DNA from 2 places in the Arthrobacter sp. RT-1 genome. Region 2 is predicted to be linked to the other one. Evidence: riboswitches for the same ligand, from Rfam matches in the RefSeq annotation. Region 2 holds a riboswitch; the other holds the start of a gene.
The links. A riboswitch is a leader RNA that binds a small molecule or an ion and turns the genes downstream of it on or off. The one in region 2 is predicted to bind glycine.
Positions count from the first base shown of each region.

Region 1: linked by a shared signal. The riboswitch ahead of gcvP (aminomethyl-transferring glycine dehydrogenase) and the one ahead of gcvP (aminomethyl-transferring glycine dehydrogenase) in region 2 are both predicted to bind glycine.

Region 1 covers NZ_QRGQ01000003.1:196,201-201,793, reverse strand. Annotated here, with positions in the region: gene DXK94_RS04970 (methylenetetrahydrofolate reductase) at 1-160, opposite strand, end outside; gene DXK94_RS04965 (amino acid permease) at 157-1,686, opposite strand; glycine riboswitch at 1,837-1,935, opposite strand; glycine riboswitch at 2,146-2,246, shown strand; gene gcvP (aminomethyl-transferring glycine dehydrogenase) at 2,425-5,277, shown strand; gene gcvT (glycine cleavage system aminomethyltransferase GcvT) at 5,351-5,593, shown strand, end outside.
Region 2 covers NZ_QRGQ01000005.1:19,874-25,466, forward strand. Annotated here, with positions in the region: gene DXK94_RS05590 (APC family permease) at 1-793, opposite strand, end outside; gene DXK94_RS05595 (Dps family protein) at 1,017-1,496, shown strand; gene DXK94_RS05600 (MFS transporter) at 1,597-3,162, opposite strand; gene DXK94_RS05605 (TetR/AcrR family transcriptional regulator) at 3,246-3,782, shown strand; glycine riboswitch at 3,875-3,972, shown strand; gene gcvP (aminomethyl-transferring glycine dehydrogenase) at 4,157-5,593, shown strand, end outside.

The DNA.
Region 1 (5,593 bases), on a different contig from region 2:
CAGGAACGTGGGCCCGGACGCCGGCGGTAATGCCCTCCGTCGGGATGATCTCCAGCCGGGTGGGAAGGCTCCTGACTTCCCGGGACGCCCGCGTGTGTGGTTTGGTGCCTGACCGGGTGACCCGCTCGCTTGCCGCACCCGTCAGTTCCGTGCCGATCACTTCGGCGCCTGCTCTTTCTGGGGAGTCCTGTCGTTCACTGCCCCCTTGCTGCGGCCCGCTGCAGCCTCATCGGCCCGGAGCTCGGCCTGGAAGACGGCGAAGCGGGCGAGATGTGCCGGCCGGCGCCGCAGGATGGCCCACGCAACGCCCAGCACAAGGAACCATGCGGGGGTGACCAGCAGCGCGGCTAGGGTGTCGGGCTGGGTGGTGAGGGCCCAAAGGACGAAGGCGAAGAAGGCGAAGATCAGCCACACCACGGGGATGCCGCCGGGCATTTTGAACGCGGACGCCGCGTGCAGGTGCGGGCGGCGGCGCCGGAAGGCGAGGTAGCTGGCAAGGATGATGGACCAGACGAAGATGAAGCAGACGGCGGACACGGTGGTGACCATCTCGAAGGCCTTGCCCACGTCCTGGCCGGCATACATCAGGACGACGCCGGAGAGCAGCAGCACGCAGGACAGGAACAGCGCGTTGCTGGGTACTTTCCTCGTGGAGAGGCGGCTGAAGATGCCGGGAGCGTCGCCTTCCTGTGCCAGGCCAAAGACCATCCGGGACGTGGAGTAAATGCCCGAGTTGGCGGAGGACATGGCGGAGCTCAGGACCACCAGGTTGACGATGGTTGCCGCGGCTCCAAGCCCGGCCAGGGAGAACATTCCGATGAAGGGGCTGTGGCCGGCCGCGAACTGGGTCCAGGGGGTGACGGACATCAGGATGATCAGGGCGCCGACGTAGAAGAGCAGCACGCGGATGGGGATGGCGTTAATGGCCTTGGGCAGGTTCCGTTCAGGATTCTTGGCCTCGGCGGCCGTTGTGCCAACAAGCTCGATGCCGACGAAGGCGAAAACGGCGATCTGGAAGCCGGCCACGAAACCCATGAATTCGTTGGGGAAGAAACCGCCGTGGCTCCACAGGTTGCTGAACCCGGCGGCTCCTGCTTCGCTTTGGAACCCGGTGAAGATCATGAACAGGCCCACGATGATCAGCGCTGCGATGGCGATGATCTTGATGAGGGCGAACCAGAATTCCGTCTCACCGAACGCCTTCACGGTGGCGAGGTTGAGCAGCAGGAGAATGGCGACCGTGGCCAGCCCGGGGATCCAGAGCGGCAGCGAGGGCCAGAGTTCCCGGGAGTACCCTGCGATGGCGATGACGTCGGCGATGCCGGTGATCACCCAGCAGAACCAGTAGGTCCATCCCGTGAAGAACCCGGCCCAGGGCCCCAGGAGGTCGGCCGCGAAATCGCTGAAGGACTTGTAGTTCAGGTTGCTCAGCAGCAGTTCGCCCATGGCCCGCATCACGAAGAAGAGCATGAACCCGATGATCATGTACACAAAGATCACGGACGGGCCAGCCGCGGAGATTGTTTTGCCGGAGCCCATGAAGAGGCCTGTGCCAATGGCTCCGCCGATGGCGATGAGCTGGATGTGCCGGTTGCTGAGCTGCCGCTCCAGGTGCGGGGGTTCGCGGTGTGGGGCTTTGCCTGGGTGTGGTTGGCCGCTGGGGGACGTCGGGGGATGAATCGTCATGAGGAACTCCATCGTTCAAGCAGCACCGTCAAGTGCCACAAAGATTCGGTTCCTCCCCGCTCTGTACAGGACCTGAGAGTTTCCGCAGCCATAAAGGCGTGCTTGCACCGTCGGTGAGCCAGGACCTGCCTGGCTGCTTTCCAGAGTTGCCTTTCCGCGGCGGTACGGGGGCCTGAGAGTTTCCTGGGGAGGGTTTGCTCCTACGGCGCCTGCTGAATGTACCGGGCAGGACTCTCCCGCCGCAGGTCAAAGGCATTTTAAGTTAGAAGTCATGATCAGTTGCGAAGCAGCGCCGATCACGGGTTCAGTGTGGTTCCGGTCACGAACGATTGTCAAACCCCTGCCCGCAACAACGTCGCCAAACCGCTGCTCCCGCCCGTCATGACTGGACGGATTTGCTTTCGAAGCCCTTCAGCCTGTACCTTGTGAGCCGAATCACCCATATTTGAATAAGCCTTTCGAGCTGTGACGGGAGAGTCCTCCCGGAGCAACACCGGGCAGGCGCCGTAGGAGCAAATCCTCCCCAGGAATCTCTCAGGCCCATGTACCGTCACGGCGAGGCGACTCTGGAAAGCAGCCCGGCCACATCCCTTTGACGAGGGGTCCCGGACTCACCGACGGTGCAAGGCGGGCCCTGCCACAAACAGGCTCCACCGGAATCTCTCAGGTCCAATACAGAGCGGGGAGGAACCCAAACCATGCCGTGCCACCCGTGGCCGGCCAGACCTGGAGTTCCTCATGACGATTCAATCCCTTCCATCGACTTTTGCCGACCGGCACATCGGCGCGCGCCGCCAGGCCGACGTCGACGCGATGCTCAAAGCCGTGGGCTACGACAGCGTGGACGGTCTCGTGGACGTTGCCGTCCCTGCCTCGATCCGCCAGGACAACGCCCTCCGGCTGGCAGCCGCCATGAGCGAGGTTGAGGTCCTGGCCGAGCTGCGCCGGATCGCCGCCAAAAACAAGACCGCGGTCCAGATGATCGGCCAGGGCTACTACGACACCATCACCCCGGCCGTCATCCGCCGCAACGTCCTGGAAGCGCCGGCCTGGTACACGGCCTACACCCCCTACCAGCCTGAAATTTCCCAGGGCCGGCTTGAGGCGCTGCTGAACTTCCAGACCATGGTCCAGGACCTGACCGCGCTTCCGGTCGCCAACGCCTCGCTGTTGGACGAAGCCACCGCCGTGGCAGAGGCCGTGCTGCTGATGCGCCGGGCCAATAAGAATAAGGACGCCAAGGACGGCAAGACCGTCCTGGATGCCGATTGCCTTCCCCAGACCATCGCCATCGTTCAGGGCCGCGCCGAGGCGCTCGGCTTCGAGGTGGAGGTCGCCGACCTGTCCAACGGACTGCCCGACGGCGCCATCAACGGCATCGTGCTGCAGCAGCCCGGCGTCTCGGGCCGGGTGTGGGACCAGTCGGGGGTCATCGCTGAAGCCAAGGAACGCGGCTCCCTCGTCACCGTCGCTGCCGACCTCCTCGCCCTCACCCTGATCACCCCTCCAGGCGAGCAGGGCGCCGATATCGCCGTCGGCTCCACCCAGCGCTTTGGCGTTCCGCTGTTCTTCGGCGGCCCGCACGCGGCCTACATGGCCGTCCGGACCGGCATGGAACGCACCCTGCCGGGCCGCATCGTCGGCGTGTCCAAGGACAACGCAGGCGCCCCCGCCTACCGTCTCGCGCTGCAGACCCGCGAGCAGCACATCCGCCGGGAAAAGGCGACCTCGAACATCTGCACCGCCCAGGCGCTGCTCGCCATCGTGTCCTCCTTCTACGCCGTTTACCACGGCCCGGACGGGTTGAAGGCCATCGCCGAGAGGGTCCACAACAACACCCGGGTGCTCGCCACCGCCCTCGCCAGGGTGGGCCGGGAGCTCGTCAGCGACTCCTTCTTCGACACCCTTACCATCCGTGTCCCCGGCAAGGCCCGCAAGGCCATCACCGCGGCTGAGGCCCGGGGCATCAACCTGCGCTTCGTCGACGAAGACACTGTTGGTGTTTCCATCGATGAGACGACGACGGCGGCAACACTTTCCGCTGTTGCCGTCGCCTTTGGCGCCGGTCCCATCGGGGACGCACAGGGCTACGAGCTGCCCGAAACGGTGCTCCGCACCTCGGGCTACCTGCAGCACCCGGTGTTCAACACCCACCGCTCCGAGACCCAGCTGCTGCGTTACATCCGCCGCCTCTCGGACCGCGACCTGGCGCTGGACCGTACCATGATCCCGCTGGGTTCGTGCACCATGAAGCTGAACGCCACCGTGGAGATGGAAGCCATCTCCTGGCCCGCATTCGCCTCGATCCACCCGTTCGCCCCCGACTCGCAAACTGAGGGCTGGCGCGAACTGATTGAAGGCCTGGAAGCCGACCTCACCGAGATCACGGGCTATGACCAGGTGTCCATCCAGCCCAACGCCGGTTCCCAGGGTGAACTTGCAGGGCTGCTGGCGATCCGCGGCTACCACCTGTCCCGCGGCGACGACCAGCGCAATGTCTGCCTGATCCCGGCGTCCGCGCACGGCACCAACGCTGCCTCCGCGGTCCTGGCCGGCATGAAGGTTGTTGTGGTGGCCACCGCCGCCGACGGAACCATCGACCACGCTGACCTGACCGCGAAGATCGAGGCCAACAAGGACGTCCTGTCCTGCATCATGATCACCTACCCCTCCACCCATGGCGTGTACGACGCCGACGTCCGCGAGGTCTGCGACGCCATCCACGCCGCGGGCGGGCAGGTCTACGTCGACGGGGCAAACCTGAACGCGCTCGTTGGCCTGGCGCAGCCGGGCAAGTTCGGCGGCGACGTGTCGCACCTGAACCTGCACAAGACCTTCTGCATCCCGCACGGCGGCGGCGGACCCGGCGTCGGCCCGGTTGCTGCCAAAGCACACCTGGCACCCTTTATGCCGGGCGACGCCAATAAAGCCGCGCATGAGGAGGGCCACGGCGTGGCCATCAGCGCGTCCCGCTTCGGCTCCGCAGGCGTGCTGCCGATTTCGTGGGCATATGTGAAGCTGATGGGCGGCGAGGGCCTGACCGAGGCTACGAAGTCCGCGCTGCTGGCGGCCAACTACGTCGCTTCCCGGCTGAACGAGTTTTTCCCGGTCCTGTACACCGGTGAGGGCGGGCTCGTGGCGCACGAGTGCATCCTCGACCTGCGCGAGCTGACGGCGAAGACGGGCGTCACTGCCGAGGACGTGGCCAAGCGGCTCATCGATTTCGGCTTCCACGCCCCCACGCTCGCCTTCCCGGTGGCCGGGACGCTGATGGTGGAGCCCACCGAGTCGGAGGACCTCGCCGAGATCGACCGCTTCATCGACGCGATGATCACCATCCGCGCCGAAATCGATCAGGTGGCCGCCGGGGACTTCACCCTGGAAAACTCGCCGCTGCGCAACGCACCCCACACGGCAGCCGCCGTCGTCAGCTCTGACTGGGACCGCGCCTACCCGCGCGAGCAGGCCGCCTTCCCTGTCTCTGCACTGCGGCAGGACAAGTACTTCCCGCCCGTCGGCCGGATCGACGGCGCAGCCGGGGACCGCAACCTCATCTGCTCCTGCCCGCCGCTCGAAGACTTCGAAAACTAATTCGCCCGTTGGTTGAGCCTGTCGAAACCTGGATCTCGACAGGCTCGACCACCGGCAACAGTAAGGATTCCTGATGACCGAGAAATACACTGCCCTGTTCGAGCAGCACAAAAAAGCCGGCGCCTCCTTTACGGACTTCGGTGGCTGGCAGATGCCGCTCAAGTACGCATCAGAGCTGGCGGAACACCGCGCGGTCCGCAATGCTGCCGGGTTGTTCGACCTCTCCCACATGGGTGAAGTCTGGGTGACCGGTCCCGACGCCGCAGCGTTCCTGGACTACGCCCTGGCCGGAAAACTCTCCGCGGTTGCCGTCGGC
Region 2 (5,593 bases):
CGGAGGTCTTCTTGCCGTTCGCCGTTTCCTCGTTCACGGTGAGGCAGACGTCCCAGCCCCAGTACACGAAGATGGACAACGAAATCCCAGCCGCAATCTGGCCGAAGGTTTCAATCTTGGTGACATCGAACCATTCCCAGCTGAAAGGGATGGCCGTTTCAGAGCTGGACCAGTTGGCGAACGCCATGGCCACGAACAGGCCCAGCACCAGCAGCTGGAACCCCACCAGGCCGTACTGCACCAGTTTGGTGGTATGCAGCCCGCGGTAGCTGACCCAGACGGCCAGGGCCACGAATACAAAGCAGGTCAGCACGTTCAAGGCTTTGTTGGCCGCCAGGTCTGCCAGTTCCGGGGCTCCGGTGAGCTGCGACAGGAAGAGGTAGAAGAAATCGACGGCAACGCCGGCAAGGTTGGACAGCACGATGATGTTGGCGGCCAGCAGGCCCCAGCCGCCCATCCAGCCCACCCAGGGTCCGAAGGCCTTGGTGACCCACGTGAACGTGGTCCCGCTGTCCGGGGAGTCGGCGTTGAGCTCCCGATAGGCGAGCGAGACCAGGATCATGGGAATGAAACCGATCAGGAAGATGACGGGCAGCTGGAGTCCGGCTTCGTTGACGGTGGGGCCCAGTGCGCTGGTGAGGGTGTAGGCCGGGGCAATGGTGGAAATGCCAAGGACGACGACGGCGAGGAGCCCGAGCTGCCCGCCTTTCAGTCCTTTGGCGGTGATGCCGGCGGCGGAATTGTTGCTGCTGGGGCCGGGGGAGGGCGTGCTGGTGCGGATTGTCTCTGTCATGGCACCACTTTCTGGGAAGACATTATGACGAAGGTCACTATATGAATGGCGTTCATTTAGTATGAGGGTGCGGAGCTGCCTGCGCAAGGGGAAATATGAATCCCGTTCGTTTATGTCCCTTCAGCGCAAATTAGTAAGCTCACTGAGAAACTGCCCCCGTCCCCGCCGCCGCGCTCTGCGGGGGCTGGTAGGTTCGGGATTACTGGACCAATGAGGAGGACGCATGAAAGCTTCACCGACACTGACCAACAATTTGCAGGCCGTGCTCACGGACCTGATCGAACTGCACCTCCAGGGCAAGCAGGCCCACTGGAACATTGTGGGTACCAACTTCCGGGACCTGCATCTTCAGCTGGATGAAATCGTGGACGCAGCGCGCCAGTTCGCCGATGACACGGCGGAGCGCATGCGTGCACTGCACGCGCTTCCGGACGGCCGCAGCTCCACGGTTGCCGAAGCCACCAGCCTGGCGCAGTTCCCCGAGGGCCTGATCAGCACCAAGGACGCCATTGAGCGGATCGTCGCAGCCCTTGAGGCTGCCGTGGGAACCATGCGAAAGGTCCACGACGAGGTGGATGAGGAAGATCCCACCAGTGCCGACCTGCTGCATGAGTTCATCGCCAAGCTGGAGCAGTTTGCCTGGATGGTGAACGCCGAAACAATGAAGCCCACCGCCAGCGTCACCGCCCCGGACGCCAAGTAGCCCCGCGGGATCAGGCAACAGTCAACAAGGCGCCCGGCGTCGGAGCAATGCTCCGGCGCCGGGCGCCTTTTCGCTGTCTGGTCTGATGTTGCGCGCCGCCTTAGACGGCCTTGGGCACTTTGCGGAGCACGACGGCGGCGAGCACTGCCGCGGTCGCCATCAGTACCAGCCCAATGGCGGCCGTGATGTGAACCCCCGAGTTGAAGGCTGCGGCCGCGGTGTCCCGGACGGCGTCCGCCAGGGGAGCGGGCAGTGCTGAGGCAACTTCCATGGCGCCGGCGAGCGTTTCGCCGGCGTTGTGCGCGGCGGAGGGCGGCGCGGCTTCCAGCAGTCCGGCCGGCAGCCGGAGGTTGTGCTGGTAGGAGGCTGTCAGGATGGAGCCCAGTACCGCCGTGCCCAGGAGCGAACCCACCTCGTAGCCCGTCTCGGAAATCGCTGCCGCCGCACCCGACTTCTCGGGCGGTGCAGCACCCAGGATGAGGTCGTTGGAAATGGTCTCGGCAGTGCCCACGCCCAGGGCAAGGATCAGGAGGGCCGCCAACAGGAGTGCCGGGCCGCCGCTGTGGTTGCCGAAGGTGACAAGGCTGTAGCCGGCGGCGCTGAAGGCCAGTCCTGTTCCCACCACGAATCCGGGCCGCACCCGCCGGACGAGCGGCACGACGACCAGGCCTGCCACTACCGTGGCCACCAGTGCCGGGATCATCGCAATCCCCGCAGAGGAGGGAGACATGCCCTCGAGGAGCTGCAGGTGCTGGGCCAGGAAGAGGATAAAGCCGTTGAACGAAAACAGGGCCAGGACGTTGGCCGCGATGGCCATGCTGAACACCCTGTTCCGGAACAGGGACATGTCCAGGAGCGGGTTCGCCAGCGTCAGCTGCCGGCGCACAAAGACGGCTGCCATCACCAGCCCGAACACCATGCTGCCCAGGCCTGCCGGTCCCGGCCCCTCGGTGGCAATGTCCTTGATTCCGTAAACCACCGGAACCATGACCAGCAGGGAGAGCAGGATGCTGGGAACGTCCACCTTCCCCGGCGACGGGTCCTTCGATTCCGGAATGAACACAGGTCCGAAGGCCAGAAGGGGCAGCATGAGGGGAACGGCGACGAGGAAGACCGCGCCCCACCAGAACTGCTCCACCAGCCAGCCGCCGAAGATTGGTCCCAGGGCGGCGCCCCCTGAGAACCCTGCAGCCCAGATGGCGACGGCCAGCCGGCGGCGGTTGGGCTCCGGGAAGATGTTGCGGATCAGCGACAGCGTGGAGGGCATCAGCATGGCGCCGAAGAATCCCAGGGATGCGCGGCCGGCGATCAGCCACTCCGGGCTCGGTGCGAAGGCGGTGGCGGCGGACAGTGCGGCAAAGCCGATGCTGCCGGTGATCAGCAGCTTCCTGCGGCCGATGCGGTCGCCCAGGCTTCCCATGGACACCAGCAGTCCTGCAAGGACCAGCGGATACGCATCCACGATCCACAGGAGCTGGACTCCGGAGGGGTCCAGTGAGCCTGCGATGGCTGGCAGGGCAAACGTCAGCGCGGTGTTGTCCACCGCGACCAGCAGCACCGGGAACATCAGCAGGCCCAGGGCAAGCCAGTCACGCCACGGCGCCCGGGAAAGCGGACTGCCGGAAGCAGATGCAGAGGTCCTGGTGGTGCCAGCGGAAATGGTCATGCCATAACTGTACCGTCTGGACGGTATAGTTACGAACCGCTGGGTTTGAGGAATGATGCATGGAGGAAGGCATGATTAGAGGCATGCCCCGCAAGCCCGTAGCCCGCGACGCCGTACTTGACGCCTTTGAAACCCTTCTGATCGACGTGGGGGAGCGTGCAGCCACCCTTGACGCCGTCGCGGCGAAGGCCGGGGTTTCCAAGGGCGGCCTGCTCTACCACTTTCCAAACAAGGAAGCCCTGATCCAGGTGCTGCTGGACCGGCTGGACGAACTGGCCGGAGCCGACGCCGATGCCATGGCCAAGGCGGAGGAGGGGGCCGCGGCATACTTCATCAGGTCCTCCGTCTGGGCTGACACCCCGCTGGACCGGGCAATCGTCGCCGCGACCCGGCTCGCAGAAGTGGCGCACGAGGAAACGCGCCGCCGCTTCGCCGCCATCCAGCAGCGCTGGCTGGACGAGATCGCCGCCGATGTGGGCCCGGCACTGGCCAAAGCAGTGCTCTACATGGGGGACGGGCTCTACTTCAATGCCATGTTGGCCGTCGGCCCCGTTCCGGAAGGCGGAGCCGCCGCGGATGTGGACAATCTCCTTGCTGCCCTGGAGCGCCTGCGCAGGTAGGCCGCCATTTGCCCCAGGGGCTGCGGCGTAGGACAATTGGAGGCTGTGAAGGCCCTCACCGGCCGTTCTCAGCAATCCAAATGAATAGCCTTTGATCTGCGGCGGGAGAGTTCTGCCGAAAGTACAAGCAGGCGCCGTAGGAGCAAACCCTCCCCAGGAATCTCACAGGCCCATGTACCGCCGCGGCGAGGCACCTCTGGAAAGCAGCAGGCAGTCCGCCTGGGCCGTCCCGGCTACGGGAGACCAAGGACTGTTGTGCTCACCGACGGTGCAAGCGGGGCCATGCGCAAGCACGGCAACGCGGAAACTCTCAGGTCCAATACAGAGCGGGGAGGAACCCGAATCGATGTGGCGTACCCTGCGCCACCTGAATTATGGAGTTCCTCGTGACCGTATCTCCGGCCTCCGCCTCCCTGGCCTCAGCTGCCACCTTCGTTGACCGTCATATTGGCGCACGGCGCCAGGCCGACGTCGACGCCATGTTGAAAGCCGTCGGCTTCGACACCGTGGACGCCCTGGTTGATACGGCGGTCCCCAAGGACATCCGTCAGGAAACCCCGCTGAAACTGTCCGCGGCCCTGAGCGAGGTGGAAGCGCTCGCCGAACTGCGCAAGCTGGCAGCCAAGAACAGGACGGCCGTGCAGATGATCGGCCAGGGCTACTTCGACACGGTGACCCCGCCCGTGATCCGCCGCAACATCCTGGAATCCCCGGCCTGGTACACGGCCTACACCCCGTACCAGCCTGAAATTTCGCAGGGCCGGCTTGAGGCGCTGCTGAACTTCCAAACCATGGTCCAGGACCTCGTTGGCCTGCCCATCGCCAACGCGTCCCTGCTCGATGAAGCCACCGCCGTGGCCGAAGCGGTACTCATGATGCGCCGCGCGAACAAGAACAAGGACGCCAGGGATGGCAAGACCGTCCTGGACGCGGACTGCCTGCCGCAGACCATCGCGATCGTGAAGGGCCGCGCTGAGGCGCTCGGCTTCGAGGTTGAAATTGCCGACCTGTCCGCGGGCCTGCCGGACGGTGCCATCAACGGCGTCGTGCTGCAGCAGCCCGGCGTTTCGGGCCGCGTCTTCGACCACTCCGCCGTTATCGCTGAGGCCAAGGAACGCGGCGCGCTCGTGACCGTCGCGGCTGACCTCTTGGCGCTGACCCTGATCACCCCGCCGGGGGAGCAGGGCGCCGATATCGCCGTCGGCTCGGCCCAGCGTTTTGGCGTCCCGCTGTTCTTCGGCGGCCCGCACGCCGCGTACATGGCGGTCCAGAAGGGGCTCGAGCGCTCCATGCCCGGCCGCCTGGTGGGCGTGTCCAAGGACGACGCCGGTGTCCCCGCCTACCGGCTTGCGCTGCAGACCCGCGAACAGCACATCCGGCGCGAGAAGGCGACGTCGAACATTTGCACCGCGCAGGCCCTGCTGGCCATTGTTGCGTCGATGTACGCCGTTTACCACGGCCCCGAGGGGCTGAAGGCGATCGCCCAGACCGCCAACCGCCATGCCCGCACGCTGGCTGCTTCCCTGAAGGCTGCCGGGGCAGAGGTTCTGCACACCTCCTTCTTTGACACCGTCACCGTCCGCGTGCCCGGCAGGGCTGCCGAAATCGTTGCGGCCGCCGAGGCCAAGGGCATCAACCTGCGGGGCATCGACGCCGACACCGTGGGCATCTCCGTTGATGAAACCACCACGACGGCGGTCGTCGCCGATGTCGTTTCCGTCTTCGGCGCCGAAGCGGTCGGATCCACAGGCAGTTTTGCGCTGGACCCCGCCGTCGAACGCTCCAGCGGCTACCTGCAGCACCCGGTGTTC